4 regions of the Aureimonas sp. OT7 genome follow, and region 3 is predicted to be linked to each of the others. Evidence: predicted binding sites of a transcription regulator. Region 3 holds the regulator's gene; each other region holds the start of a gene.
What was found. The regulator LexA, encoded in region 3, represses DNA repair genes until DNA is damaged. The targets are predictions, from matches to a motif close to TGTTCNNNNTGTGTTCNG.
Positions count from the first base shown of each region.

Region 1 (7,260 bases), 1.9 Mb from region 3:
CGAAGCGATCATGGCGATGGGGTTCGCGACGCCGCGTCCGGCGATATCGGGCGCCGAACCGTGCACCGGCTCGTACATGGCGCGCCGGCGTCCCGTCGCATCGTCCGGCCGGCCGAGAGAGGCGGACGGCAGCATGCCGAGCGAGCCGGTCAGCATGGCGGCGATATCGGACAACATGTCGCCAAAGAGATTGTCAGTCACGATGACATCGAACTGCTTGGGCGCGCGCACCAGCTGCATCCCGCCGGCATCGGCCAGCATATGCTCCAGCGTGACGTCGGCGTAATCGGCATGGGTTGCCGTGACGACCTCGTTCCAGAGGACGCCGGACTTCATGACGTTGCGCTTTTCCATCGACGTGACCTTGCCGCGCCGCGTGCGCGCCAGCTCGAAAGCCGCGCGTGCGATGCGCTCGATCTCGTAGGTGTCGTAGACCTGCGTGTCGATGCCGCGCTTCTGGCCATTGCCCAGATCGCGGATTTCCTTCGGCTCGCCGAAATAAACGCCGCCCGTCAATTCCCGCACGATGAGGATGTCGAGCCCGTCGACCAGATCACGCTTCAGCGAAGACGCGTCGGCGAGGGCCGGATAGCAGATGGCCGGGCGCAGATTGGCAAAGAGTTCGAGTTCCTTGCGCAGGCGTAGAAGCCCGGCTTCCGGCCGCTTCTCATAGGCAACGCCATCCCATTTGGGGCCGCCGACGGCGCCGAACAGCACGGCGTCCGCGGCGAGGGCAAGCGCCATGTCGGCATCGGAGATGGGCACGCCATGGGCGTCATACGCGGAACCGCCCACCAGGCCGCGCTCGATGGTGAAACCCGTGCCCGCTTCCGCGTTCATGAGGGCGATCAGCTTCTCCACCTCGGCCATGGTCTCCGGGCCGATCCCGTCTCCGGGAAGAAGAAGCAGGTTACGGGTGGTCATGCGGCGGTCCTCCAGCCGTTAAGCAAGATCATGAAAGATTGGGCAGGGCTGGTGTCGTCAGGCCCAGGGGCGGTCTTCGGCGAGCTTCTGCTCGAAGGTCGAAATGCCGGGCGCCCGCTCGAGGGTCATCCCGATATCGTCGAGGCCGTTGAGAAGCCGGTGCTTGCGCGATGCCTCCAGGTCGAAATGGATCACCTGCCCGTCCGGGCGGCGGATCTCCTGCGTTTCGAGATCGATGGACAGCCGCGCGTTGGAGCCCTTCTCGGCATCCTTGAGAAGCTCTTCCAGTTCCCCCGGAGTGACGCGGATCGGCAGGATGCCGTTCTGGAAGCAGTTATTGTAGAAGATGTCGGCGAAGGACGTGGAGATGACGCAGCGGATGCCGAAATCGAGCAGGGCCCAGGGGGCATGCTCGCGCGAGGAGCCGCAACCGAAATTGTCCCCCGCGATCAGGATCTCGGCCTTGGAATAGGCCGGCTTGTTCAGCACGAAATCCGGATCGGGCGACCCGTCCTCGCGATAGCGCATATTGGCGAAAAGGCCGACGCCGAGACCCGTGCGCTTGATCGTCTTCAGGTAATCCTTGGGGATGATCATGTCGGTATCGATGTTGACGATGGGCAGCGGGGCGGCAACGCCCGTCAGCGTGTCGAACTTCTGCATCGGCATGTCTCCTCGGCTGCATGGCTTTTTCCGCTTTCCGATATATCAAGGTGGCAGGCGGGTCAAAACCATTGCGGCCTCCGGCGGCATTTGGCAGGAAGCAGGGATGACACAGACGCCGCGCTTTCTGAGATCCGCTTTGTTCGTGCCCGCCGCGAACGGCCGCGCACTGGCGCGCAGCGCCGATTTCGACGCGGATGCGCTGATCTTCGATCTGGAGGATTCCGCCGCGCCGGAGGAAAAGGCCGGGGCGCGCGAGCGCCTGCGCGATCATCTGGCAACGCCCCGGGGCAGCGCCATGCGGGTGGTGCGTATCAACCCACTGGCGACGCTGGAGGGCACCGAGGACCTGCTGATGGCACGCGGCGCGCATGTGGATGCGATCCTGGTTCCGAAAGTGGACAGGGCCGCCGACCTCCTCGAGGTCTCCGCCGCGCTGGAGCAGACGGACGCCCCGCCGGCTCTGCAGGTGTGGGCGATGGTGGAAACGCCGCTCGGCATCCTGAATGCAGGTGCAATCGCGGCCGTACGGATGGCCTATCCCCTGGGGGCGCTGGTCGCGGGGCCAAACGACATCGTCGCCGCCGGCCGGCTGCGCCCTTCCGCCGGGCGGCCCGAACTCATCCCCTGGCTGGCCCAGATCGTGCTGGCCGGACGGGCCCATGGCATTCCCGTGCTCGATGGCGTCTACAACGACTTCCGGGATGCCGAAGGTTTCGCAGCCGAATGCACCGCCGGCCGGCGCATGGGCTTCGATGGCAAGACGCTGATCCACCCCTCGCAGGTGGAGCGCGCCAACGCCGCCTTCGGCCCCACCGCCGAGGAGGTGGAAGCGGCGCGTGACATCGTCGCCGCCTTCGACGACCCGGCCAATTCCGGCCGCGGCGTCATCCGCATCGGCGGGCGCATGGTGGAGCGGCTGCATCTCGTCGACGCAAGGCGGCTGCTCGACATCGCCGAATCGATCCCGAAACCGAAGGACAGGTCATGAAGCTTTATCGTCTGCTGACAGGCGTCGACGACGCCGCCTTCTGCCACAAGGTTTCCCTTGCCCTTTCGAAGGGGTGGGAGCTGGCCGGCAGCCCCGCCTATGCCTTCGATGCGGCGGAGGGTGTCATGAAATGCGCCCAGCCCGTCACCAAGGTGGTCGAGGGCAGGGATTACGATCCCTCGATGAAGCTCGGCGAACAGTAGGCCGGCGGGCCGGCATCAGTCGGCCGCGGCTTCCAGCGCTTCCATGTCGTCGTCGGACAGGCCGAAATGATGGCCGATCTCGTGGATCAGCACGTGGCTGACGAGCATGCCCAGCGTTTCCTCGTGCTCGGCCCAATAGTCGAGTATGGGCCGGCGATACAGCAGGATGCGGTTGGGCATTTCGCCCGTCATTTCCGTGGCGGAAGCTGCGACGGCGCGCCCCTCGAACAGGCCGAGAATGTCGAAGGGGGAGTCGAGTTTCATCTCCGCCACGACGTCATCTTCCGGAAAGTCGGCGACATGGAATCGGATATCGCCGCATAGCGCACGAAATTCCGCCGGAAGACCGGCATAGGCATCGATGGCAAGCTGCTCGATTTCGTCGAGGCTGGGCGCCATGCGCCGCGACCAGTCGTCGCCATGATCGAGTTGTCCCATCCTCTCAAAGCCTCCGCAGGATACCGGTTGCCGCTCTTTTAGACGAAGCATCGGCCACCCGCCATCCATTCGGCGTTCCCTTGACTCTGCGCCGGTGCTCTGGAATCCATAAGAACATAACAGGAACAAAACCCTTGGAGCTTCTATGGAGCGGCGATGCGACCCATCTGCCGGGATGCCACCGTCATTGCCGGACAAAGCCCGACAACTGGCGGAATTGCGAGATCGGATCGCACGTCTGGAAAAGGCGTCGCCGGCACTGGATGCCGGAAGCGAAACGGCGTCCGGCGGGCAATTCGTGCCCCTGCGCGTGGCTTCGGCAGACAGGGTGCTCGGGGGCGGATTTCCATCCGCGGCGCTGACCGAGATCCGACTTGCCGAACCGCGTGGTGGCGGTGGCGGGGCGGGCTTCCTGGCCGGGGTGGCCAGCCTGTGCGGCGCTTCCGCCGAACGTCCCTTGCTGTGGATCAGCGAACGGCACGTCAAGGCGGAGCTCGGCGTCTTCTATGCTGCCGGCCTGCGGACATTCGGGCTGGACCCGTCTTCCCTGCTTCTGGTGCATACGCGGCGGTTGCAGGAGGCCCTTTGGGCGGCGGAGGAGGCGGCCGGTTCGGGCGGTGCGGCGCTGGTCGTGCTCGAAGTGTCCGGCAACCCGCATCTTCTGGGGCTGGAAGGAACACGGCGACTGCATGTGCGGGCCCGTGCAAGCGGCCTTCCGCTGGTGCTTTTGCGACAGGCCGGGCGGCCGGAGGCCACCGCGGCCCCGCTGCGCCTGCAAATTGCCCCGGCCGCCGCGGGGGCCGTATCGGACCTTGCCCATATCGGCCGGCTCGTCGGGCAGCCGGCCTTCGATGTCGCGGTGGAAAAATCGGCGTCGGGCCGGCCCGGCAGATTTCGACTGGAGTGGAACCAGGATGAGCGACATTTCACCGCCGCCGAGCAAAATTCTGGCCGTGTGCCTGCCTCATCTGTCGACAGACAGGCTGTTTCGCAAAAGCCTTGGCCGGTCCTGGCGCCGGACGTTTCCCTTGCACGGCGTCGCCACGCCTGATTCGCCCGTTGCGGGCAGCCTTGCACCGGAGGCTGCCGCAACGGCGGGCCTGTTCCGCGAGGCATCGGGCAGCGCCCATCGCGCACCGCGCGGGGGTGGGTTGGCGGCCGAGGCGCGGCATCCGGCAGGGCAGGGCGCGCCGGACGGACTCCAGCCGCTGGCGCTCTACGACAAGGATGGCGGCCTCATGCGCATCCGGGCGGCATGCGAGCGCGCCCGCATGGCGGGGCTCGTGCCGGGCCTTTCGCTGGCAGAGGCGCGCGCCCGCTTCCCCTTTGTCCGATACGAGGAAATGGACAGCAGCGCGGATGCCGGATTGCTGGCCGCAATCGCGGATTGGTGCGATCGCTATACGCCGCTGGTTGCGCTGGATGGGCCGGCGGGGCTGTTTCTGGATATTTCCGGCTGCGCGCATCTGTTCGGTGGCGAGGACGGCCTGATGCGCGACCTTGCCCACCGCATGGAAGGGCAGGGCCTGGCGGCCGGGTTGGCCATCGCATCATCGGCCGGGCCGGCTGCCGCGCTGGCCGTCCATGCTCCGGGGACGGTGGCGCGGCCCGGCGAAGAGGTCGGCCTCCTGTCGCCCTTGTCCTGCCGCGCGCTGCGTTTCGAGCCGGCACTGTCGGCGACGCTGGACAGGCTGGGCCTGCGCCGCGTCGGCGAATTGCTGTCCATGCCGCGCGCCTCTCTCGGGCGGCGCTTCGGCGCCGCCTTCATGGAGCAACTGGACTTCGCGATCGGCCGCAGTACCCGCCCCTTGAATCCGCGACGCCCGGTGCCGGCCCTTATTCATGAGCGACGTTTGTTCGAGCCGATCGGGCGAGTGGAGGATATCGAGAACCTCGTCCTGCATCTGGCCCAGCGCCTGAAACCGGACCTCGAGCGTCTGGGGCAGGGTGTGCGCCAGCTCGAACTGTCGCTGTTTCGCGTCGATGGCGTCGTGGAGCGCATCGCCCTTGCCACCGCGCGTCCCATGCGGGACCCGGCCTCCATCCGCCGCCTGTTCTCCGAGCGTCTCAAGGCCATCGGCGACGAGCGCGATGCCGGTTACGGCTATGACCTCCTGCGCCTGTCCGTCTTGTCCATGGATGTCCTCGGCGACGACCAGTCCAACTTCCTGGCAAGCGGCGTCACGGCCGAAAAGATGGTGACCCTGGTGGACAGGCTGACGGCGCGGCTGGGGCCTGGAGCCGTCCAGTCGCTGCGGGACGTAGCTTCGCACTGGCCGGAAAAGGCGCAGGTCCTGGTTGCCGGATTTTCCGGTACCGCCGCAGCCGCGGATACCGCAGAAGAAGGCCTGCCCCGCCCCTTGCGTATTCTGGACCCGCCCGAGCCGGTCGAGGCCATCTCCGTCCTGCCGGAAGGAGAGCCGATCCGTTTCGTCTGGCGGCGGGCCGCGCACAGGGTGCTGCGCCTCGAAGGTCCGGAGCGGATCGAGCCGGAATGGTGGCATGACGACGTCACGACCGCGGCCCCGGGTCTGTTCCGCGATTACTTCCGGATCGAGGACGATGCGGGACGGCGCTACTGGATGTTCCGCGAGGGCCTGGCCGACATGCGGCCGGCCCGCTGGTTCCTGCACGGCATATTCCCATGACCAAGGACACAGACAGGATAGCGGCCGCCTTCCGGCCCATGGGCGCCGGCTTCTGTGAAATCGGCGTCCAGTCGAGTTTTTCGTTTCTGCGGGGGGCTTCCTCTCCGCAGGAACTCATTGGCACGGCAAAGATACTCGGATTGGGAGGCATGGGCCTTGCCGACAGGAACAGCGTGGCAGGGGTGGTCAGGGCCCTGCAGGCTGCGCGCGACTGCGATTTCGCCTTCCGGCCCGGGGTTCGCCTGGTCTTCGCCGACGATACGCCGGATATCCTCGCCTATCCCGAGGATCGGGAGGGTTGGGGAAATATTTGCCGGCTTATCAGTTTGGGAAATCTGCGCGCCGACAAGGGCGAATGCCATCTGGAGCTCGACGATCTCGTGTCATGGAGCGGGCACTGCCGGTTCGCAATGATCTGTCCGCGGACGCTGGCGGGCGCATCGTGGGCCGATATCGCCGATGGTTCGGCGCGGGCACTGACGAAGCTGCATGAGGCTGCGCCCGGCCGCGTCTGGCTGGCGGCCGCGGCCCGGCAGGACGGGCGGGACAGACGTTTCCTGGCCCGCGCGAGCGGTCTGTCGGCGCGAGCGGGCGTGCCCATGCTGGCCACCAACGACGTCCTCTACCATGTGCGGGAAAGGCGGATGCTGGCCGATGTCGTCACGGCCATCCGTACACACGTTCCGCTCTCCCGGGCGGGGCTTCACCTGGCGCGCAATGCCGAGCGTCATCTGCGCGACACGGCGGGCATGGAGTTCCTGTTCCGGGACCACCTGCAGGCCGTGGCGGAAAGCCGGCGCTTCTTCGCTGGGCTGAACTTCAACCTGAAGACATTGCAATACGAGTATCCGGATGAAGGGTTGACCTTGTCGCGCTCGCCGGCGGCCGAACTGCGCCATCTCGCCTATGACGGGGCGAACAGGCTTTTCCCGGCGGGACTCCCGCAGAAGATACGCCACGAGATCGAGCGGGAACTGGCGATCATCGAGCAGAAGCAGTACGAGCCGTATTTCCTGACCGTACACCGCATCGTCGTGGCTGCCCGCGACGTGGGCATACTGTGTCAGGGGCGCGGATCGGCCGCCAATTCCACCATCTGCTATTGCCTCGGCATAACCTCGGTAGACCCGGAGCGCGGCAACCTGTTGTTCGAGCGCTTCATTTCCCCGGAACGGGACGAGCCGCCGGATATCGACATCGATTTCGAGCATGAAAAGCGCGACGACATCATCAACTGGATCTACGAAACCTACGGGCGGGACAAGGCGGCCATCGCCGCGACGGTGATTTCCTATCGCTCGCGTTCCGCCGCGCGCGAGGTCGGCAAGGCTTTCGGCCTGTCGGAGGATGCGGTCGGGGCGCTGTCCGCCTCCGTCTGGGGCACGTCGCATTC
Region 1 is NZ_CP062167.1:483,416-490,675, forward strand. It holds gene leuB (3-isopropylmalate dehydrogenase) at 1-924, opposite strand, end outside; gene leuD (3-isopropylmalate dehydratase small subunit) at 982-1,587, opposite strand; gene IGS74_RS02305 (CoA ester lyase) at 1,694-2,578, shown strand; gene IGS74_RS02310 (DUF1737 domain-containing protein) at 2,575-2,781, shown strand; gene IGS74_RS02315 (metallopeptidase family protein) at 2,797-3,219, opposite strand; gene IGS74_RS02320 (hypothetical protein) at 3,407-4,270, shown strand; gene IGS74_RS02325 (DNA polymerase Y family protein) at 4,248-5,867, shown strand; gene IGS74_RS02330 (error-prone DNA polymerase) at 5,864-7,260, shown strand, end outside.
Region 1: a site for LexA is predicted at 3,330-3,347, ahead of IGS74_RS02315 (metallopeptidase family protein). Genes of this name have one in related genera too.

Region 2 (7,260 bases), 710 kb from region 3:
CCCGCCCAGCCAGCTTGCCCGTCCCGGCCGGAAGCAGGAGAGGATGTCCGCCAGCGCCGTTTCGAGATCCTGTACGGCTTCCGGGCCGGCGTTGATGGCCTGCAGGGCGTCGATCAGGATGATCTGCCGGTCCAGCCGGGCGAAATGATCGCGGAAGAAGGGTTTCACCACGACGCTCTTGTAGGCTTCGTAGCGGCGCGCATGGACGGCGGCAAAGCTGTTCCTGGGCGCGGAGGCGCCGTTGGCCGGCAGCACGAGCGGCGCGAATGTCAGCGCCGGAGACCCCTCCAGATCGCCCGGCATCAGGAAGCGGCCGGGCGGCAGCGTCGACAGGGCAGTGCCGTCCTCTCGGCAGCGGCGCAGATACTCGGTGAAGGCCATGCTCAGCCGCTGGCTTTCCATCTCCTCGGCCGGCGCCATCGGATCGAGCGCATCGACAAGCGCAAGGAAGGGCGCAGCCATCCCGGCCCGCGACGGGAGGCGCGCGCGGGCCAGGGACTCGGCCGAGAAGGTGGCGAAATCCTTGTCGAGCAAAGGCAGGTCGAGAAGCCATTCGCCGGGGTAGTCGACGATGTCGAGCGAAAGCTTGCCGGCCGAGAAGAAGCGCGACCAACCCGATGCCGACTGATACTCGATCGTCAGCCGCAATTCGGAAATGGCCCGGGTGGATTGTGGCCAAAGCCGCTCCTCCACCATCGTGCGTACATGGTCCTCGTACTGGAAACGAGGCACGGCATCGTCCGGCTGCTCCTCCAGGTAGGTGCGACCGATGCGTCCTTCCGCCTGCGCCGAGAAGACAGGCAGGCGGCCGCCATGCAGCAAATTGTGCACCAAAGCGGTGATGAAGACCGTCTTGCCGGCACGCGACAGCCCCGCAACCCCCAGCCGCAGCGTCGGGTGGAACAGTTCGGTTGCCCGGTCCGTCAGATTGTCGATGGCGTAAAGCGCCTCATCCATCAGGTTGGGCATCGGACCTCGAATGGCGGTGAAAATTCATCTGGGGCTCAAAGATAGGTATTCCGGGCGCCCTGTCACGGACGCGGCGGCATCAACAGCGACGAAAGCCGCCCCGAACCGGCTGCGAACGCCTCGCGTCCCATGGCGACATCGATGCCGGCAAACCCGCCCGTGGCCAGGCCGCGAGCCTGCAACTCCGCATTGCTGCCGGCGTTGCGGCAGAGCGCGAAGATGAACTCTTCCATGCCGGGATTGTGGCCGACGATCAGGCTGCCATCGGGTGCGCCACCGCGCAGCAGATCGAAATACGCTTCACTCGGCGCTTCGTACAGCGTGGGAGAGACGACGATTCGGGGATCATCCGCAGCGACGCCGATCAAGGCCGCCGTTTCCATCGTGCGCACCGATGGCGATACGAAAACTGTGGAAAATCGGATCGCCTGACTGATTATTTTTGAGGCTATTTGCCGGGCCTGAGCCTGTCCGCGGGCATCCAGCGGCCTGTCGAAATCGCGCTGGCCCGGAAGTGGCCTTGCCGCGTGAAAGTGTCTGAGACAATAAAGGCGTAGGGATGGATTGGTCGACATGACGCCATCATGCCATTTTTCGAGGGCGCGGCAATCCGCCTGTCTGCCCCATGGTCACCTGCATCTCCCAGATTAGAAAAAGACCAGTGTTTGCCTGTATTTATGGCAGAGACTTGAGTTGGACATGCAACCTATTTGCACCTTGTAGGCACCGGTTTCCAAAGTTATAAGCAGCGCCTCGACGGTTAGAGAGGAAGCGAGATGAGCGAAACTCTGCAAATCGGAGGCGATCTTCGGGAGGAGGAGCCTTTCATGAACGACCGTCAGCGGGATTATTTCCGGAAGAAGCTACTCGCCTGGAAGAGCGAGATTCTCCGCGAATCCCGTGAAACGCTCGAAGCGCTCGCAACCGAAAACCCGAACCTCGCCGATGCTGCCGACAGGGCCTCCTCGGAAACGGACAGGGCAATCGAATTGCGCGCGCGCGACCGCCAGAGAAAGTTGATCGCCAAGATCGACGCGGCTCTGCAGCGGATCGAAGACGGCACTTACGGCTATTGCGAAGAAACGGGAGAGCCCATCAGCCTCAAGAGGCTGGACGCTCGTCCCATCGCGACGCTGTCGCTGGAGGCACAGGAGCGCCACGAACGGCGCGAGAAAGTGTACAGGGACGAATAGCCAGGTCCGCATATCCCGAACATGAAACGCAAAGGGGCCGGCAATGCCGGCCCCTTCGTCGTGTCGGGGTGTCCGAGCGGGCCGAAACCGTCAGCGCTTCTCGGGCGGGTCGAGGGTAAAGTCGCGCAGGAGCGCGTCCATTTCTTCTTCCAGGCTCATCATTGCCGGCCTGTCCTGAGCGGGCTTTGTCGCGGGCTCCGGCCGGGCGACAGGCTCGCCAGGCTCGGACGGCTCGTCCGCGACGGGCGAAGCGGGGGGCGTATCGACCTTTTCCTTCGACAGTTCGGCCATGAGCAACTGGTCGATATCGCCATCGGCCGCGGTATCGTCTTTGGCGGGTTCGACCGCCACCGGCTTCGTCTCCGGAGCGGCGGCCTTGGTTGCCGCCGCCGCGGATGCGGCGCCCGCCGTAGCGCCCAGCGGCGGGAAGGGGGCTGCCTTGTCACTGCGATGCGTCTGGACGCTGGTGGCGAAGCTCTTGACCTGCAATGGCCCCAGGGAGCCCTCGGCCTTCGCAGCCGGTGCCGGTGCCGGTGCAGGTTTCGTTGCAGGCTGGGCGACGGGCCCGGCCGGCGATGCGGGCGACTCCGGCTTTGCCGCGCCGGCCTGGGACCCGGATGGGCGGCCGGGAAGCGGCGAAGCGCCGCCGTTCCGCACGGTGGAAACCTCGGTCGCCGCCGGCGATCCGGATGCGACGGTGACAGCCGGTGACGGCTGCTGGGCGCGAGGGCCTTCGGCCGCTTCGATCGGGTACGCGGCAGGGCGCTGCGGCAGGGTGGGCGTCGCCATCGAGCGTGGCTGCGCGGGCTGTGCCGGCTGTGGGCGCGGCGCCGGGGGCTGCTGCGGCCGGGACGGCGCAAGGGAGGGCTCGGTCCGGCGCGGCGGCAGGGGGCTGGAGACTTCCGGCGCGGCAGGACGTGCCTGGGCGGGCGACGGCGCAGTTGCCTGAGCGGGCGAATGTGCCGGCGAATGTGCGGGCGCCGGGCGCGGCTCGCTGCGTACGGGTTGCGGCGGCTCGACGGGCCGCGCGGCCGGAGCTACGGGCGTCGCCTCGGGGCGTGGCGGCTGTGGGGTGTCCGTGAAGCTCGGCTCGACGCGCCGGGTGCGCACCGGAATGCGGCTTATGCCGGCCTCGACCACAAGGTCGTTCTGGCCGCCGATCAGCACCAGATGTTCGACCTCGTCCCGGCGGAGCAGCACGAGCTGGCGCTTCTGGTCCACCGGCACGATGTCGAGGACCGCGACGCGCGGCGCGGCGCTGCGGCCTGCGCCCAGACGGCCTCCGGATGTAAGGCCGCGCACTATGGCGAGCAGAACATAGCCGAGGATCACAAGCACGGCGATGACGATGATGGCGATCACCACCGTGGCGATGCCTTCACCGCCGAGAGCGTTTACGAGTCGCTCGTACATTTTGCCAGTCTCCCTGGTCGTTTGCCCCGCCACGGCTTGCCGTCCGCGTGCGATGACCGTTACGTCATGTCGGATACGTGCGGGCGCCGCTATGGACAACCCTGTTCCGTTGGATAGGTTCATGTGCCGAAAACGTCGCGGCTTCAAGGGCTGCGACAGTTTCATGCCGTATAATGCGCAAATGTGCTGAACGATATCTTCTACACGAGCGGGGCTCGAAGCGACTTGGTTTCCATCCGATATGACGGCTGACACGCGCCTGGCCAACCGCAAGCCGCTGGTGGATCGCAGCGCCGCTCATTCGGGCGTATGGCGCCTTCTGGCCCTGTCCGCCTTCATGCTGGTCGTGGCGGCCGCGCTGGCGATCGCCGGGCACGTCTCGGGCGGAATCGCCGTCCTCGGGATTTTCGGGCTTCTGGCGGTCTTCGGCATCCTGTCCTGCTTCGCGCTGGCGCTCGGCTTCCTTCAGGTATCCAACAGGCTGTCCGATGCGGGCCTCGGCCGCGATTTCCTGGATGCACTGCCGACGGGCACGCTGATGACGGATCGCAAGGGCAGGATCGTCTATGCCAACCGCGCCTATGCCGAGACGGTCGGTATCGAGGAGCTGGCGGGTGCGCGTACGCTGGAGCAGCTCCTGTCGCGCGAGGGGGAGGCGTCCGAGGCGATCTACAGGCTGGCCAACGCTGCGCGGGACGGGCGGGAGGCGCAGGAGGAGTTCCGCCTGTCGCGCCGGCTTTCCGGCGGCGCGGGTGCGGGCTGGTATCGCGTCGTGGTGCGCCCGATGGACAGTGGCGGCCGCAGCCTCAACGTGTGGCAGGTTGCCGATATCAGCGACGAGCGGGCGGAGCAGGAAGGCTTCTTCCAGGAGTTGCAGAACGCCATCGACTATCTGGACCATGCGCCGGTCGGTTTCTTCTCGTCGGCGCGCGACGGGTCCATCGTCTACCTCAATGCGACGCTGGCGGGCTGGCTCGGCTTCGATCTTGCCACCTTCGATCCCGGCAGCGTGACGGTGCCGGAACTGGTGGGCGAGGAGGGCCGTGCCTTCCTGTCCGCGACCGGCGAATCGGAGCCGGATCGGATCCATGTCCTGGACGTGGATCTGGTGACCCGCTCCGGACAGCGGCTTCCCGTGCGGCTGATGCGGCAGGCCACGGCCACCGCCGACGAGCGGCTTGGGCATATGCGCACAGTTGTCCTGAACCGTTCGGGGCAGGTGGCCGGCGCGGGCGACACGCTGGAAAAACTGGAGATGCGCTTCAACCGCTTCTTCCACACATCGCCCATGGCCATAGCCTCGCTGGATTCCCGCGGCCATGTCACGCGCGCCAACGCGGCCTTTTCACGCCTGTTCGGCGCCAAGGTGGCCGAGGGGACGGCCAGCCTGGAGGGCGCATTGCGCGACGAGGGCCGGGAAGCGATGCGCGGCGCCATCGACGCGGCGGCGCGGGGGCAGGCGGGCATCCCGTCGCTCGACGTGGAGATCGCAGGCGATCCGGCGCGCTCCGTGCGCCTGTATTTCAGCGCGGTCGGGGATGTCGCGGACGACGGCTCGGAGGCCGCGCTGGTCTACGGCATCGACTTTACCGACCAGAGGGCCCTGGAGGAGCAGTTCGCCAAGGCACAGAAGATGCAGGCCATCGGCAATCTCGCCGGCGGCATCGCGCATGACTTCAACAACGTGCTGACGATCATCACCGCCTCCGTGGATTTCCTGCTGCTCAACCACCGGACCGGCGATCCCTCGTTCCAGGACCTGCTGCTCATCAAGCAGAGCGCCAACCGTGCCGCCTCTCTCGTGCGGCAACTGCTTGCCTATTCGCGGCGGCAGACCATGCGGCCCAAGATGCTGAACCTCACCGACGTGGTGGCGGACATGCATCTTCTGCTGCGCCGCATATCGGGCGACCTCGTCAAGCTGGAACGCCACCACGCGCGCGACCTGTGGCCCGTCATGGCCGATATCGGCCAGTTCGAGCAGGTGGTCACGAACCTCGTGCAGAACGCGCGCGACGCCATGCCGGACGGCGGGCGGATCGACATCGCCACGCGCAACGTGCCGGCAACCGAGACGGCAGCCTTCAATTATCCGGAGCTGACATTCGGCGACTATGTCCTGGTGGAGGTGTCCGACACCGGTTCGGGAATGCCGGCGGAGGTGGCGGAGCGCATTTTCGAGCCGTTCTTCACCACCAAGGAAATCGGCAAGGGCACCGGGCTCGGCCTGTCCATGGTCTACGGCATCATCAAGCAGTCCGGCGGATTCATCTACGTCGACTCCAGGCCCGGAGAAGGCACGACGTTCCGCATATTCCTGCCGCGTCACGTGCCGGCGGAGGTGGCCCAGTCTGCGCCGGAAACGCTGGCGGCCGCCACCGTGCCCGCCGGCAAGCTGGACCTGTCGGGTACGGCGACGATCCTTCTGGTCGAAGACGAGGATCATGTTCGCGCCGGCAATGTCCGCGCATTGAAGATGCGTGGCTACGACGTGCACGAGGCGTCATCGGGTGTCGAGGCGCTGGCCATCATGGAAGAACTCGGCGGCCGTGTGGACCTCGTGGTCTCGGACGTGATGATGCCGGAAATGGACGGGCCGACCCTTCTGCGCGAGATGCGCAAGGAGCGTCCGGAGCTGAAGTTCATCTTCGTGTCGGGCTATGCTGAGGACGCTTTCGCCAAGAACCTGCCCGAAGGAGCGCGATTCGGCTTCCTGGCCAAGCCGTTCTCCCTGCGTGAGCTGGCCGTGGCCGTTAAGGAAATATTAGACGAATAGAGAGTCGATCTGTCGCAGCGAATCACGCGCATTGACCAGAACAAAACAAGAATATCTGTTGAATAACGGGAACAAAAAGGGTACATGGAGGGTCCCTGCGGAAGCGTTGCGTGTCACCACGCCGCGTGAAATAAGGACCATGCCGATGGCACAGAATTCACTTCGTCTCGTTGAGGATACTTCCGTGGACAAGAACAAGGCGCTCGACGCCGCTCTTTCGCAGATCGAAAGGGCCTTCGGCAAAGGCTCCATCATGCGGCTCGGGGCAACCGAGAAGCTCGATATCGATACCGTGTCCACCGGCTCTCTCGGGCTCGACATAGCGCTTGGCATCGGCGGGCTGCCGAAGGGCCGCATCGTCGAGATCTACGGTCCGGAAAGCTCCGGCAAGACCACGCTTGCGCTCCATACCATTGCCGAGGCCCAGAAGGGCGGCGGCATCTGCGCCTTCGTCGACGCCGAGCACGCGCTCGATCCGGTCTATGCGCGCAAGCTGGGCGTCAACCTGGACGAACTGCTGATCTCACAGCCCGATACGGGCGAGCAGGCGCTCGAGATCACCGATACGCTGGTGCGGTCGGGCGCGATCGACGTCCTGGTCGTCGATTCCGTCGCGGCGCTGACGCCGCGTGCGGAAATCGAGGGTGAGATGGGCGACGCGCTGCCCGGCCTCCAGGCCCGGTTGATGAGCCAGGCCCTTCGCAAGTTGACCGGATCGATCTCCAAATCGAAATGCATGGTCATCTTCATCAACCAGATCCGCATGAAGATCGGCATCGTCTACGGATCGCCCGAAACCACGACCGGCGGCAACGCGCTGAAATTCTACGCCTCCGTGCGCCTGGATATCCGTCGCACCGGCGCCATCAAGGAGCGGGATGAGGTCACCGGCAACCAGACCCGCGTCAA
Region 2 is NZ_CP062167.1:2,022,344-2,029,603, forward strand. It holds gene IGS74_RS09730 (YcjX family protein) at 1-969, opposite strand, end outside; gene IGS74_RS09735 (histidine phosphatase family protein) at 1,032-1,544, opposite strand; gene dksA (RNA polymerase-binding protein DksA) at 1,746-2,162, shown strand; gene IGS74_RS09745 (hypothetical protein) at 2,253-3,575, opposite strand; gene IGS74_RS09750 (ATP-binding protein) at 3,817-6,351, shown strand; gene recA (recombinase RecA) at 6,497-7,260, shown strand, end outside.
Region 2: a site for LexA is predicted at 6,388-6,405, ahead of recA (recombinase RecA). Genes of this name have one in related genera too.

Region 3 (7,260 bases):
TCTCGGCCGGTGGCACCGATGTCTCCACCCGCGAGTACCAGCAGGCCTACGGGCAGGCGATCAACCGCGTCAGCGCGCAGTTGCAGCGCCGTCCGACGCCCGAAGAGCAGGCCGCCCTGAATATCGACCAGCAGGTTCTGTCGCAGCTCACCAGCGTCGCCCTTCTGGACGAGGAAGCCCGGCGGCTTGGCCTTTCCCTTTCGGACGAGGGCCTGGCGCGCCGCATCGCGAACGAGCCCGCCTTCCGCGATTCGTCGGGCAATTACTCGGCCAACACCGCACGACTGGTCCTGCAGCGGGCCAACCTGACCGAAGAGCAATACGCCGCTGAGGAGCGCAAGATGTCGCGCCGTGTCCAGGTCATGGATGCGGTAACGGGCGGCATGGCCCTGCCCGCCGCCTTCGCCGATGCGATGGGCACCTACAATGGCGAGCGGCGCACCATTGCCGCGATCACGATTCCGCCCATTCCCGCATCCGAAATCCCCGAGCCGGACGAGGCGGCCATACAGACGCTGTACGACGACACCTCCGAGGATTACGCAATCCCCGAGCTGCGCTCCTATTCCTATGTCGCACTGGTGCCCGAGCAGCTCTTCGACCCGGCCTCCATCACCGAGGACGAGATCGAAGCCGAGTACACCGGCAACATCGCAGACTTCACCACCCCCGAACGGCGCCGCGTGCAGCAGATCGTCTTCCCCGACCGGGCAGCGGCAGACGCGGCGGCGGCGGCCATCGCCGGTGGCCAGAGCTTTGCGGATGCGGCGCGCGCCGCCGGCCGCAGCGATGCCGACGTGGAGCTGGGGCTGCGCACGGCCGACCAAATCCCCGATACGGTGGTGCGGGATGCGGCCTTCGGCCTCCAGCCGAACCAGCCGAGCGGCGTCGTGGAAGGGCTGTTCGGGCCCGTCATCGTGCAGGTTACCGAAATCCAGCCGGCCGAGGTCCGCAGCCTCGATGCCGTGCGCGACGAAATCCGGCAGCAGCTTGCCGCGCTGCGTGCCAATGCCCGCGCCACGGAAGCCTACACCGCCATCCAGGATTCGCTCGGCTCGGGTGCGACGCTTGCCGAAGCCGCGGAAGCCGCCGGACTTGAGCTGACCTCCGTCCAGGGCATCGACCAGAAGGGCCGCAATGCCGACGGACAGGAAATCGAGAACCTTGTCGGCGGCAGCGACCTGTTGACCGCCCTTTTCCTGGCCCAGCCCGGAACGGCGACGGAGCCGGTCAATTTCGCGCCCGGCTCCTATGTCTTCTTCGACCTGACGGACGTCGAGGAGGCGCAGGAGCGGCCGCTCGACGAGGTCCGCGACCGCGTCGTCGCGGACTGGAAGACCGACGAGGGCGACCGCCTCCAGGAAGAGCGCGCCAAGGCGATGGTGGAGCGCGCCAGGGCCGGAACCAGCCTCGCCGACATCGCGGCCGAGGCGGGCCTTTCGGTCCAGACGATATCCGGCCTGACGCGCGCCAGCGGCCCGTCGCAGATCGGGCAGCCGGCTACGATGGCCGCGTTCGAGGGGCCGCAGAGCCACGTTGCCGACGCCCCCGCATCCACGGACGGCGCCTGGATGGTTCTGCAGGTCACCGAGACATCCCTGCCGGCAGACCCGCGTGCGAGCGTGCAGGCCGGGCTTGTGGACCAGATGAACGACATGGCCGACAACGACCTGTTGCAAGGCTTCGTGGCGCGCCTGCAGCGCGATATCCCGGTCGAATATCATCAGCAGGCGATGGACCAGGTGCGCGGGGTGCTGCAGTGACAGCGGGGCTGAAGCCGCTTCTCGCCAAGGTCGCCGACCGTCAGGTGCTGACGCGCGAGGAGGCCCGCGCGGCCTTCTCGGTGCTGATGTCGGGGGATGCGACGCCCTCGCAGATCGGCGGCTTCCTGATGGCCCTGCGCGTTCGCGGCGAGGCGGTGGACGAGATCGCCGGTGCGGTCGACGTCCTGCGCGCCCATATGGCGCGCGTCGAGGGCGTGGACGAGGACGCGGTGGACATCGTCGGCACCGGCGGCGACCATGCGGGCACGCTCAACATTTCCACCTGCACGGCCTTCGTCGTCGCCGGCTGCGGCGTTACGGTCGCCAAGCACGGTAACCGCGCCCTTTCGTCCAAATCCGGCGCGGCCGACGTCCTGGCGGCGCTTGGCGTCGATGTCGACCTGCCGCCTGAGGCCATCGGCCCGGTGATCGCAAAGGCCGGCATCGGATTCATGTTCGCGCCGACGCACCACTCGGCCATGCGCTTCGTAGGTCCGAGCCGTGTCGAGCTCGGCACCCGCACCATCTTCAACATGCTGGGTCCGCTGGCCAACCCCGCGGGCGTGCGCCGCATGCTGCTGGGCGTCTACGATCCGCAATGGCTGCTCCCCTTGGCCCAGAGCCTTGACGCCCTTGGCATGGAACGGGCCTTCGTCGTGCATGGCGACGGGCTGGACGAGATCACCGTCTGCGGGCCAACCGAGATCGCCGTGCTCCGCAACGGCGCGATCAGCGGTTTCACGATCACGCCGGAGGAGTTCGGCCTGAAACGCCGGCAGCTCGACGAGATCCGCGGCGGCGACGGCGCGGCCAATGCCGTGGCCCTTCGACGGGTGCTCGAAGGCGAGTTCGGGGCCTATCGCGATATCGTGCTGTTGAATGCGGCGGCGGCCCTGTGCGTCGCCGGCCGGGCGGACGACATCGGCGAGGGGCTGGTGCAGGCGGCCCGCGCCATCGACGACGGCTCCGCGCTGCATAGCCTCGATACGCTCGTGGCGACTACACGCGAAAGCAGGAAGGCCATCGCATGAGCGACATTCTGGCAAAGATCGAAGCCTACAAGCTGGAAGAGATCGCTGCGGCGAAGGCAAAAACCTCGCTCGGCGAACTCGAGGCCCGCGCCCGCGCCCAGTCGGCGCCACGCGGCTTTGCCGATGCCCTCGCCCGGGCACAGGCAGCGGGCGGTTACGGCCTGATCGCCGAGGTCAAGAAAGCGAGCCCATCCAGGGGAGTGATCCGGCCCGACTTCGAGCCGGCGCTTCTGGCACAGGCTTATCAGGCGGGCGGCGCCGCCTGCCTCAGCGTCCTGACCGACGGGCCGAGTTTCCAGGGCGCGCCGTCCTTCCTGACGGCGGCGCGGGAAGCGACACATCTGCCCGCCCTGCGCAAGGACTTCATGTTCGACACCTATCAGGTGGCGGAGGCGCGCGCCTGGGGCGCGGACGCGATCCTGATCATCATGGCCAGCCTGGACGACGCCAAGGCCGCCGAAATCGAAGATGCGGCGATCCATCATGGCATGGATTGCCTGATCGAGGTGCATGACGAAACCGAGATGGAGCGCGCGCTGAAGCTCAGATCGCCGCTCGTCGGAATCAACAACCGCAACCTCAGAACCTTCGAGACAGACCTCGCGGTAGCCGAGCGGCTTGCCCCGATGGTGTCCGAGGGGCGCATACTCGTGGGGGAAAGCGGCATCTTCACCCATGCCGACTGCGAGCGCCTGGCACGATCCGGTATCCAATCCTTCCTGGTCGGCGAAAGCCTGATGCGGCAGGACGACGTTGCCGCCGCCACGCGCCGCCTGCTGGGCCTGCCCATCCATGGAGAGGCGGTTTGATGGCGGGTACCCTCACCCATCTCGACGCGACGGGCGCGGCGAGCATGGTGGATGTCGGCGACAAGCCGGCCACACGGCGCGAGGCAATGGCCGAAGGGCTTGTCATGATGCGTCCGGAGACGCTGGCGCTGATCGTGGACAATGCCGTGCGCAAGGGCGACGTCGTCGCCATAGCGCGGATCGCCGGCATCATGGGTGCCAAGAAAACCAGCGAACTCATCCCCCTGTGCCACCCGCTGATGCTCGACAAGGTGTCCGTGGATATCGCACCGGAACCGGCCCTGCCCGGCCTGCGCGTCACGGCCACGGCACGCGTCTCCGGCCCGACCGGCGTGGAGATGGAAGCGCTCACGGCGGTGTCCGTGGCCTGCCTCACCATCTACGACATGGCCAAGGGCGTGGACCGGGACATGGCGATCTCCGGTATCCGCCTGCTGGCCAAGTCGGGCGGCCGTTCCGGCGACTGGCGGGCGGAAGGATCGCCGTCTTGAGCCTGATGCCGGTGGAGGAAGCCCTCTCCCGGCTTCTGCGCGGGGTGGACCCCATTCCGGAAACGGAAACCGTCGCGCTGCGCGCCGCCGCGGGGCGCGTCCTTGCCGACGATATTACCGCCCTGCGGACGCAGCCGCCATTCGACGCTTCCGCAATGGACGGCTACGCCGTGCGGGCCGCCGATGCCTTCAAGGGCGCGGTCCTTCGGGTTATCGGCATTTCGGCCGCAGGCGCGGCATTTGCCGGCACCGTCGAGCCCGGAGCCGCCGTGCGCATCTTCACCGGTGCGCCCCTGCCGGCGGGCGCGGACACGGTGCTGATCCAGGAAAACGCGACGCTCGAAGCGCCGGACGCGTTGCGTGTCGATGTCGCGGCGGAACCGGCCCGTCATATCAGAAAAGCCGGGCTCGACTTCGCGCAAGGGGCCGTGCTGCTGCGGGCGGGCCTGCATCTGCGTGCAGGCCACGTCGCGCTTGCCGCCAGCGCCGGCCACCCGCAACTTCCCGTCCGGCGTCGGCCGCGCGTTGCGATCCTGGCCACCGGCGACGAACTGGTGATGCCGGGCGAAAGCACCGGCCCCGACCAGATCGTGGCCTCCAACGGGTTCGGCCTTGCCGCGATGGTGGAGGCCCATGGAGGCGAGGTGCTGGACCTCGGCATTGCCCCGGACGACCAGGCCGTGCTGGAGGCCCGGCTTGCGGAAGCAGAGGATGGCCGCGCGGATGTCGTCGTGACCATCGGCGGCGCCTCCGTCGGCGACCGGGACCTCGTCGCTCCTGCCCTTCGGGCGCGCGGCGTGGATCTGGATTTCTGGAAAGTCGCCATGCGCCCGGGAAAGCCGGTCATGGCCGGGCGCAAGGGCGCGCTGCGGGTTATCGGGCTGCCGGGCAACCCGGCATCCACGATGGTGGCCGCAACCCTGTTCCTGCGGCCCCTCGTCCGCTGTCTCGCGGGGCTCGGCGCCGATCCGGGTTTCCAGCACGGCGTCCTGTCGGCGGCCATGCCGCAGGGCGGCGAGCGTGCCGACTTCGTCCGCGCCCGGCTGCACCACACGGCAGAGGGCCTGCCGCAGGTAGAAGCCTTGCCACGGCAGGACTCCTCCCTTCTTTCCATCTACGCCCTTGCGGATGCGCTGCTGTACCGCCCGCTCGCCGCCCCCGCCGCGCAGGCCGGCCAGGAATGCCTGTTCATTCCCCTCGATTGAGGCGCCATGAAAGCTTGCAGAACACAACTGGAACAGCTAGGTTTGTTCTGGTTTTGTTTTTGATCGATTCCGGGGGCGGCACGTGCTAACGCGCAAACAGCATGATCTCTTGATGTTCATTCACGAGAGGCTGCAATCCGCCGGCGTCCCGCCTTCCTTCGACGAGATGAAGGACGCGCTCGACCTTCGGTCGAAATCCGGCATCCACCGCCTGATCACGGCCCTCGAGGAGCGTGGTTTCATCCGCCGCCTGCCCAATCGGGCGCGGGCGCTGGAAGTCGTCAGGCTACCCGAGTCGATGGCACGCGGCGGCCGGGCCGCCGCGTCTGCCCCGGCCCCTTCCAACGTCGTTTCGCTTGCCGAGCAGTCTGCTGCATCGGGTCTCGCCGCGCGCCGCCGGGTTGCCCCCGCCGCAAACGATGCCGATGCCGGCATCAGCGTCCCCGTCATGGGCCGGATCGCGGCCGGCGTACCTATATCCGCAATCCAGAACAACACCCATAGCCTGACACTGCCACCGGACATGATCGGCCCCGGCGAACATTATGCGCTGGAGGTTTCCGGCGATTCGATGGTGGAAGCCGGGATTCTGGATGGGGATACGGTCGTGATCCGCCGGGTGGATACGGCAACGCCGGGCGATATCGTGGTCGCGCTGGTGGATGACGAGGAGGCAACCCTCAAGCGGTTCCGCCGCAAGGGAACCGCCATCGCCCTGGAAGCAGCCAACCCCGCATACGAAACCCGGATATTCAGTTCGGACCGTGTGCAGGTGCAGGGGCGGCTGGTGGGTCTGATACGGCGTTACTGACAGTATTTTCCGCCGTCCCGTCGGTTTGCGCTTCGCCACCCTTCTTCCAGTATTCCGGCCATGCCGCCAGTCTGTGCACGTTCCATTCCTGCGGATCGGCCGGGATGGACGGCGTCAGCACGAGCTTGCCCCCATCACCGCGGGATATTGCAAGGGAGCCGGTCCGGCGCAGGCTGCGCAAGGTGACCAGCGTTGCGCCGCCGTTCGGACACCGTCCACGGCGAAGCGCCCGCGCCACAATCACAAGGTCTGCCTGCGCGCAGAGCCTGTCCGTCTCCTCTATGGAGTCGGTCCACGCCAGCCGGATGCCGGATGCGGTGGCAAGCTGGCAGGCAGGCGGTTCGCATGGTATCGGCCCATCCGCGTCGGGCGGACCGTAGCGGCGTTCCCACTGGTCGGCGATGAACCGGCCTGGACGCTTGCCTAGATGGGCAAGCCCCCCGGGCGCAACCAGCGCGACCTTCATGCCATCCTCGAAGATCAGGATATCCGGCGGGGCTTGCCCACCCACGGCAAGGTAGCCGCCCACGATAGCCGCCGGCAACGCCAGCCAACGCAGCGCGCTGGCCATGAAGCACGCAAGAAACAACGCAAGCGAGAGGGCTATCAGTGACGCTGCGGGCAAGGCCATGCCGCCCTGGTCGGGGAAGGTCTCGGCCAGAAAGCGCGTGACGACGAAGACCATGGACAGCCCCCATCCCATGACATGGAGGAATAGCGCGTCGAGGCCGAACGGCATTGTGAGCGCCGAGGCAAGGGCCGCCGGCATGACCCAGAAGCTGAACAGGGGCATGGTCGCCACATTGGCGAGGATGCCGTACGGCGCCAGCCTTTGAAAATGATACAGGCCGTAAGGGGCGGTCGCGGCCCCGGCCACCGCCGATGCGATGCAGGCGACGGCAAGCCACGCAAAGGGGCGCAGGCGCCTCTCTTCGCCGTGTGGCGTCTGCCACCGCCGCGTCAGCACAGCGGCCAAGCCAACCAGTGCGGCGGTTGCGGCAAAGGACATCTGAAAACTGGCCGTCAGGGCCGCATGGGGCGCGATCGCCAGGACGGCGATGGCCGCAAGCGTGACATTGCGCAGCGTCAGCGCCGGCTTCTCTGCAAGGACGGCAGCCAGCATGATCGCGATCATGATGTAGGAGCGCTC
Region 3 is NZ_CP062167.1:2,731,859-2,739,118, forward strand. It holds gene IGS74_RS13060 (peptidylprolyl isomerase) at 1-1,763, shown strand, start outside; gene trpD (anthranilate phosphoribosyltransferase) at 1,760-2,794, shown strand; gene trpC (indole-3-glycerol phosphate synthase TrpC) at 2,791-3,603, shown strand; gene moaC (cyclic pyranopterin monophosphate synthase MoaC) at 3,603-4,094, shown strand; gene glp (gephyrin-like molybdotransferase Glp) at 4,100-5,299, shown strand; gene lexA (transcriptional repressor LexA) at 5,382-6,110, shown strand; gene IGS74_RS13090 (ComEC/Rec2 family competence protein) at 6,052-7,260, opposite strand, start outside.

Region 4 (7,260 bases), 410 kb from region 3:
GGGCCGGGCCTGATCGCCGAGGATCTGCCGGGGCTCGTGCCCGAGGCGCTCGGCAGGCTGCATTCACTCTGCGGCTTCAGCCTTCCCGGCTGGCCGCCGCAGGAGTAGTTCCTTCAGGAAACGGCCGGTCCATGAGCGGGGCTCGGCAACGATATCCTCGGGCGTCCCGGTGGCGACGACTTCGCCACCGCCGTCGCCGCCCTCGGGGCCGATGTCGATCACGTAGTCCGCGGTCTTTATGACCTCCAGATTATGCTCGATCACGGCAACGGTGTTGCCCTGGTCGACAAGGGAGTGCAGCACCTCCAGGAGCTTGGCCACATCGTGGAAGTGCAACCCTGTCGTCGGCTCGTCCAGGATGTAGAGCGTGCGGCCCGTCGCCCGGCGCGACAGCTCTTTCGCCAGCTTGACGCGCTGCGCCTCGCCGCCCGAAAGCGTCGTCGCCTGCTGGCCGACCTTGATGTAGCCGAGCCCCACCTCCTTCAACGTGGCGAGCTTGTCGCGCACGGCCGGAACGGCAGCGAAGAATTCGACAGCCTCTTCCACCGTCATGTCGAGCACGTCGGCGATCGACTTTTCCTTGAAGGTTACGTCCAGAGTTTCCCGGTTGTAGCGCTTGCCGTGACAGACATCGCACGTCACGTAGACGTCCGGCAGGAAGTGCATCTCGATCTTGATGACGCCATCGCCCTGGCAGGCTTCGCAGCGTCCGCCCTTGACGTTGAATGAGAAGCGGCCTGGCTGATATCCGCGCGCCTTGGCCTCGGGCAGGCCTGCAAACCAGTCGCGGATGGGCGTGAAAGCCCCGGTATAGGTAGCCGGGTTGGATCGCGGCGTGCGGCCGATGGGCGACTGGTCGATATCGATGACCTTGTCCAGAAGCTCCAGCCCCTCGACCCGGTCATGCTCCGCCGGCACGTCCCGCGCATTGGAGATGCGGCGCGCCGCCGCCTTGAACAGGGTTTCGATGAGGAAGGTGGATTTGCCGCCGCCCGAGACGCCCGTGACGCAGGTGAAGAGACCCATCGGCACTTCCGCCGAAATGTTCTTCAGGTTGTTGCCGCGCGCCCCGACGACCTTGATCGCCTTGCCCTTCTGTTTCTTGCGGCGCTTGTCGGGCACCGGAACGCCGAGGGCGCCTGAAAGATACTGCCCGGTCAGCGACTTCGGATTGGCCATGACCTCGGCGGGCGTGCCGGCGGCGATCACCTGGCCGCCATGCACCCCGGCGGCGGGGCCGATATCCACCACGTAATCCGCCGTCAGAACGGCATCCTCGTCGTGTTCGACGACGATCACCGTATTGCCGATATCGCGAAGGTGTTTCAGCGTGTCCAGAAGACGCGCATTGTCACGCTGATGCAGGCCGATCGACGGCTCGTCCAGCACGTAGAGGACGCCCGTCAGGCCCGATCCGATCTGCGACGCCAGGCGGATGCGCTGGCTTTCGCCGCCCGACAGCGTACCGGAGGCGCGCGACAGGGTCAGGTAATCGAGCCCGACATCGACCAGGAATTTCAGCCGTTCGCGGATTTCCTTGAGGATGCGGACGGCAATCTCGTTCTGCTTTGCGGTCAGCCTGTCCGGCAGCACCTCGAACCAGTCGGCCGCGCCGCGGATGGAAAGCTCTGTCACCTCACCGATATGGCGCTCGGCGATCTTGACGGCGAGCGCTTCCGGCTTGAGGCGGTAGCCGTTGCAGGCCGGGCAGGGCGTGGCCGACATGTAGCGCTCGATCTCCTCGCGGGACCAGGCCGAGTCGGTTTCCTTCCAACGCCTTTCCAGATTGGGGACGATCCCCTCGAAAGTCTTGGTGGCGTTGTAGGATCGCAGGCCGTCGCTGTAGCGGAACTGGATCTTGTGGCTGCCCGTGCCGTGCAGGATGGCGTCCTGCGCCTTCTGCGGCAGAGCCGACCACTTGTCGGTCAGCTTGAACTCGTATTCCCGCGACAGCGCTTCCAGGGTCTGCAGGTAATAGGGCGAGGTGGACTTGGCCCATGGCGCGATCGCGCCGGCTTTCAGCGTGCGGTTTTCGTCGGGCACGATGAGCTTGGGGTCGATGGCGCGCTGCGAGCCGAGCCCGTCGCAAACGGGGCAGGCGCCGAACGGGTTGTTGAACGAGAACAGGCGCGGCTCGATCTCGGGAATGGTAAACCCGGAGACCGGACAGGCGAACTTTTCCGAGAAGACAAGCTGGCGCGGTTTGCCCTGCTCGTCCTTTTCGTCGGCGAACTCGGCGACGGCCAGCCCTTCGGCCAGCTTGAGCGCGGTTTCCAGAGAGTCGGCCAGCCGTGCCTGGATGTCGTCGCGCACGACGATGCGGTCGACCACCACGTCGATGTCGTGCTTGTACTTCTTGTCGAGCGCGGGGGCGTCGGCGATGTCATAGAACTCGCCATCGATGCGAACGCGCTGGAAGCCCTTTTTCTGGAGTTCGGCAAGCTCCTTGCGGTATTCGCCCTTGCGGCCGCGCACCATCGGCGCCAACAGGTAGAAGCGTGTCCCTTCGGCTTGCGCCATCACGCGGTCGACCATCTGGCTGACGGTCTGGCTTTCGATGGGCAGGCCGGTGACGGGCGAATACGGCACCCCGACCCGCGCGAACAGCAGGCGCAGATAATCGTAGATCTCGGTAACGGTGCCGACCGTGGAGCGCGGATTGCGCGAGGTGGTCTTCTGCTCGATGGAGATCGCCGGCGACAGGCCGTCGATCTGGTCGACATCCGGCTTCTGCATCATCTCCAGAAACTGCCGGGCATAGGCCGACAGGCTTTCCACGTAGCGGCGCTGCCCTTCGGCGTAGATGGTGTCGAAGGCAAGGGACGATTTGCCCGAGCCGGAAAGCCCCGTCATCACCACCAGCTTGTCGCGGGGGATGTCGAGATCGACATTCTTGAGATTATGTTCGCGGGCACCGCGAATGGAGATGACGTTTTTCATCTGGCCGGCCGATAATGGGGAAAACGGGTCCTGTGCCTCCCATATCGGGCATGGGACGGCGGGTTGAAAGACGTATCGGGCAAAAAGACTTGACGCCCCATTGTCTATGTTCTTTCTTTGTTCGCGTCAATCGCGCATCAAACGGGTGTGGATCGTGGCTGATTTCGTGGGGCCGGCCGCTTGGAACGGACGATGCGATGGTCTAGCTTCCGCCCCGTTCGAATTCATTTTCATAGACTGAGGTATCCCGATGGCAGGCAGCGTCAACAAGGTCATTCTGGTCGGCAATCTGGGCGCCGATCCGGAGGTGCGCCGCCTGAATTCCGGCGATGCCGTCGTCAACCTGCGCATCGCCACGTCCGAAACATGGCGCGACCGCCAGTCCGGCGAGCGGCGCGAGCGCACCGAATGGCACAACGTGGTCATCTTCAACGAAAACCTCGTCAAGGTTGCCGAGCAGTATCTCAAGAAGGGCGCGAAGGTCTATCTGGAGGGGCAGTTGCAGACCCGTTCCTGGGAAGATCAGCAGGGCCAGAAGCGCTACACGACGGAAGTCGTCCTGCAGCGTTTCCGCGGCGAACTGCAGATGCTCGACGGGCGTGGCGAGGGCGGCGCTTCCTTTGAAGGCGGCGGCGGCTCCGAACGCGGCGGCGGCGGTGGCGGTGGCCGTGGCGGTTACGACGATCGTGGCGGAAACGGCGGCGGCGGCCGTGGCGGCTATGACGAGCGCGGCGGCGGTGGCGGCCGCGGCGGCGACATGGACGACGAAATCCCGTTCTGATAGCCCGCAAGCATCGGCACGTCTGATAGCGCGCAGGCATCGGTACGATCGGACGCCCGGCCCCCAAGGCCGGGCTTTCTTTTAATACGGTTCGCCGAGGTCAGAGCGCAAAGAGCTGGCGCACGCCATCGGCCACGAACTGCACCGCCAGCGCCGCCAGCAGGACGCCCAGAAGGCGCGTCACCACTGCGCGTCCGGTAACGCCCATCAGCCGGTCGACCCTGTCGGCCACGGCCAGGAACAGGAATGTCGCGACGCAGACCAGCGCGATCACCAGCACCAGCAGGCTCTGCCCGACGAAGCCCGGAAGATTGCCGGACAACAGGATGACGGCCGAAATCGCCCCCGGTCCTGCCATAAGCGGGATAGCCAGCGGAAACGCCGCTACATTGGCCGCTTCCTCGGGGTGGGGCACGGCCTCCCCGGCGCTTTTCTCCTTGCGATGCTGCCGCTTCTCGAACACCAGCTCGAAGGCGATGGTGAACAGGAAGAGCCCGCCCGCGACTCGGAAGGCGCCCAGCGAAACGCCGATCGCCTCGATGATGACGAGCCCGAACAGCGCGAAGACGGCCAGGATCACGAAGGCGATGACGCTGGACTGTAGGGCGATGTGGCGGCGTTCGAGCCGCGTGCGCCCGGGCGTCAGCGTCAAGAACAGCGGGATGAGGCCGAGCGGGTCGATGATGACGATAAGGGTGATGAACCCGGTCAGAAGCATGTCCGCCATCGAAAAGCACCCCTGCGGCGGTTTCGATGAACACCGGTTCAGCGATACCGCTCCGTTGATTTGTCCTGTCGCATTTTCCCCAGCCGAAGCGATTCCGCTTCGGCCGGAAATGCTTTGGTCGAGAATCGCGCCGGCAGCGCGGGTGCGATCCTGCACGGTCAGCGCAGTACGTGCGACAACCATAGGGCGCATTTTTTTCGCGATCTGCTGCAGGCGGCAATAAGTTGTTGAAAAAGCGTTGAAAATACCCGCCGTTGCGGGATCGCGGATTTGCCAATCCGCCGCGCCGCAGGCTATAAGCGCGCAAGATCGAAGTGTAGGCAAGGAAGCGTCTTGGCAGACGATCGTAAGGACACCCCGCCGGCGGAGCGCCCCAGCGGCATCGAGCCCGTATCCATCATAGAGGAGATGCAGCGCTCCTACCTCGATTACGCGATGAGCGTCATCGTCAGCCGCGCTTTGCCCGACGTGCGGGACGGGCTGAAGCCCGTGCACCGCCGCGTGCTCTATGCAATGTCCGAGATGGGGCTCGTACATAACCGACCCTTCCGCAAGTCGGCGGGTGTCGTCGGCGAGGTGATGGGTAAATACCATCCGCACGGCGATGCCTCCATCTACGACGCGCTGGTGCGCATGGCGCAGGATTTCTCCCTGCGTGCACCGCTGATCGACGGACAGGGCAATTTCGGTTCCATCGACGGCGATCCGCCAGCCGCGATGCGATACACCGAGTGCCGGCTGGAGAAGCTGTCGGAAGCCCTGCTCGAGGATATCGACAAGGAGACGGTGAACTTCCAGGAGAATTACGACGGGCGCGAGCTCGAGCCGACGGTTCTCCCGGCCCGGATCCCCAACCTTCTGGTCAATGGCTCGGGCGGCATCGCCGTCGGCATGGCGACCAACGTGCCGCCGCACAATCTGGGCGAGGTCGTGAACGGCTGTATCGCCATGATCGACAACCCGGCCATCACCCTGCCGGAGCTGATGGAGATCATTCCCGGGCCGGACTTCCCGACGGGCGCGATCGTGCTTGGCCGGGCCGGCATCCAGTCGGCCTATGCTACCGGGCGTGGTTCCATCCTGATGCGCGGCAAGGTGCATGTGGAAAGCATGCGCGGCGACCGCGAGGCCATCGTCATCACCGAGGTGCCGTATCAGGTCAACAAGGCGTCGATGATCGAGAAGATGGCGGACCTTGTCCGCGACAAGCGGATCGAGGGCATCTCGGACATTCGCGACGAAAGCGACCGGGAAGGCTATCGCGTCGTCATCGAACTGAAGCGTGACGCCTCCTCCGACGTGGTGCTGAACCAGCTGTATCGCTTCACGCCGCTCCAGACGTCGTTCGGCGCCAATATCGTGGCGCTGAATGGCGGCAAGCCCGAGCAGATGACGCTGATCGACATGCTGTCGGCCTTCATCGCCTTCCGCGAAGAAGTGGTGAACCGCCGCACCAAGTTCCTGCTGCGCAAGGCGCGCGAACGCGCCCACGTGCTGGTTGGACTGGCCATCGCCGTCGCCAACATAGACGCGATCATCAAGCTGATCCGCGAGGCGCCGGACCCGGCCACTGCGCGCGAGCAGTTGATGAGCCGCGACTGGGACGCGCGGGACGTCGAGCCGCTGATCCGCCTGATCGACGATCCGGTCTACAAGATCTCCGACGCCGGTACGTACCGCCTGTCGGAAGCGCAGGCCCGCGCGATCCTCGATCTGCGGCTGCAGCGCCTTACGGCGCTCGGGCGCGACGAGATCGGCGACGAGCTGAACAAGCTGGGCGAAGAGATCCGCGATTATCTCGACATTCTCTCTTCACGCGTGCGCGTGCGGGAGATCGTCAAGGCGGAGCTGGCCGCGGCACGCGACGAGTTCGCCACGCCCCGGCGCACGGAACTCAGCGAAGGCGCCGCCGACCTCGAAGACGAAGACCTGATCCCCCGCGAGGAGATGGTCGTGACCGTCAGCCATGGCGGCTACATCAAGCGTGTTCCGCTGGCCACCTATCGCGCCCAGCGCCGTGGCGGCAAGGGGCGCTCGGGCATGGCGCTGAAGGGCGACGAGGATTCCGTCACGCGCCTGTTCGTCGCCAACACGCATACGCCCGTCCTGTTCTTCTCGTCGCGGGGCATCGTCTACAAGGAGAAGGTGTGGCGCCTGCCGCTGGCGACGCCGCAATCGCGCGGCAAGGCGCTGGTGAACATGCTGCCGCTGGAAAAGGGCGAGCGGATCACCTCGATCCTGCCGCTGCCGAACGACGAAGAGGCCGCCGAGGCACTGAACGTCATGTTCGCCACGACGCGCGGCACCGTGCGCCGCAACAAGCTGTCCGATTTCGTGCAGGTCAACCGCAACGGCAAGATCGCCATGAAGCTGGACGAGGCCGGCGACGAGATCCTGGCGGTGGCCACCTGCTCGGAAGATGACGACGTGCTGCTGACGGCGGCGTCGGGGCAGTGCATCCGATTCCCCGTCACGGACGTGCGCGTCTTTGCGGGCCGCAATTCCGTAGGCGTGCGCGGCATGTCGCTGGCCGAAGGAGACCGCCTGATCTCCATGGCGATCATGCGTCACGTGGATGCGACGCCGGCCGAGCGCGCGACCTATCTTCGCATGCGCCGCGCGGTCGACGGAGAGGCGACCGGCGAGGTCGTAGCCGACGAGGAGGCAACCGAGGAAGTGTCGCTGACGCAGGAGCGTTACGCCTTCCTGAGCGCGGCGGAAGAATTCGTGCTGACGATCAGCGAATTCGGCTTCGGCAAGCGTTCGTCTTCGTACGATTTCCGCACCATCGGGCGGGGTGGCAAGGGCATCA
Region 4 is NZ_CP062167.1:2,319,973-2,327,232, forward strand. It holds gene IGS74_RS11125 (NAD(P)H-hydrate dehydratase) at 1-108, shown strand, start outside; gene uvrA (excinuclease ABC subunit UvrA) at 64-2,940, opposite strand; gene ssb (single-stranded DNA-binding protein) at 3,191-3,721, shown strand; gene IGS74_RS11140 (MarC family protein) at 3,822-4,448, opposite strand; gene gyrA (DNA gyrase subunit A) at 4,782-7,260, shown strand, end outside.
Region 4: a site for LexA is predicted at 3,048-3,065, ahead of uvrA (excinuclease ABC subunit UvrA). Genes of this name have one in related genera too.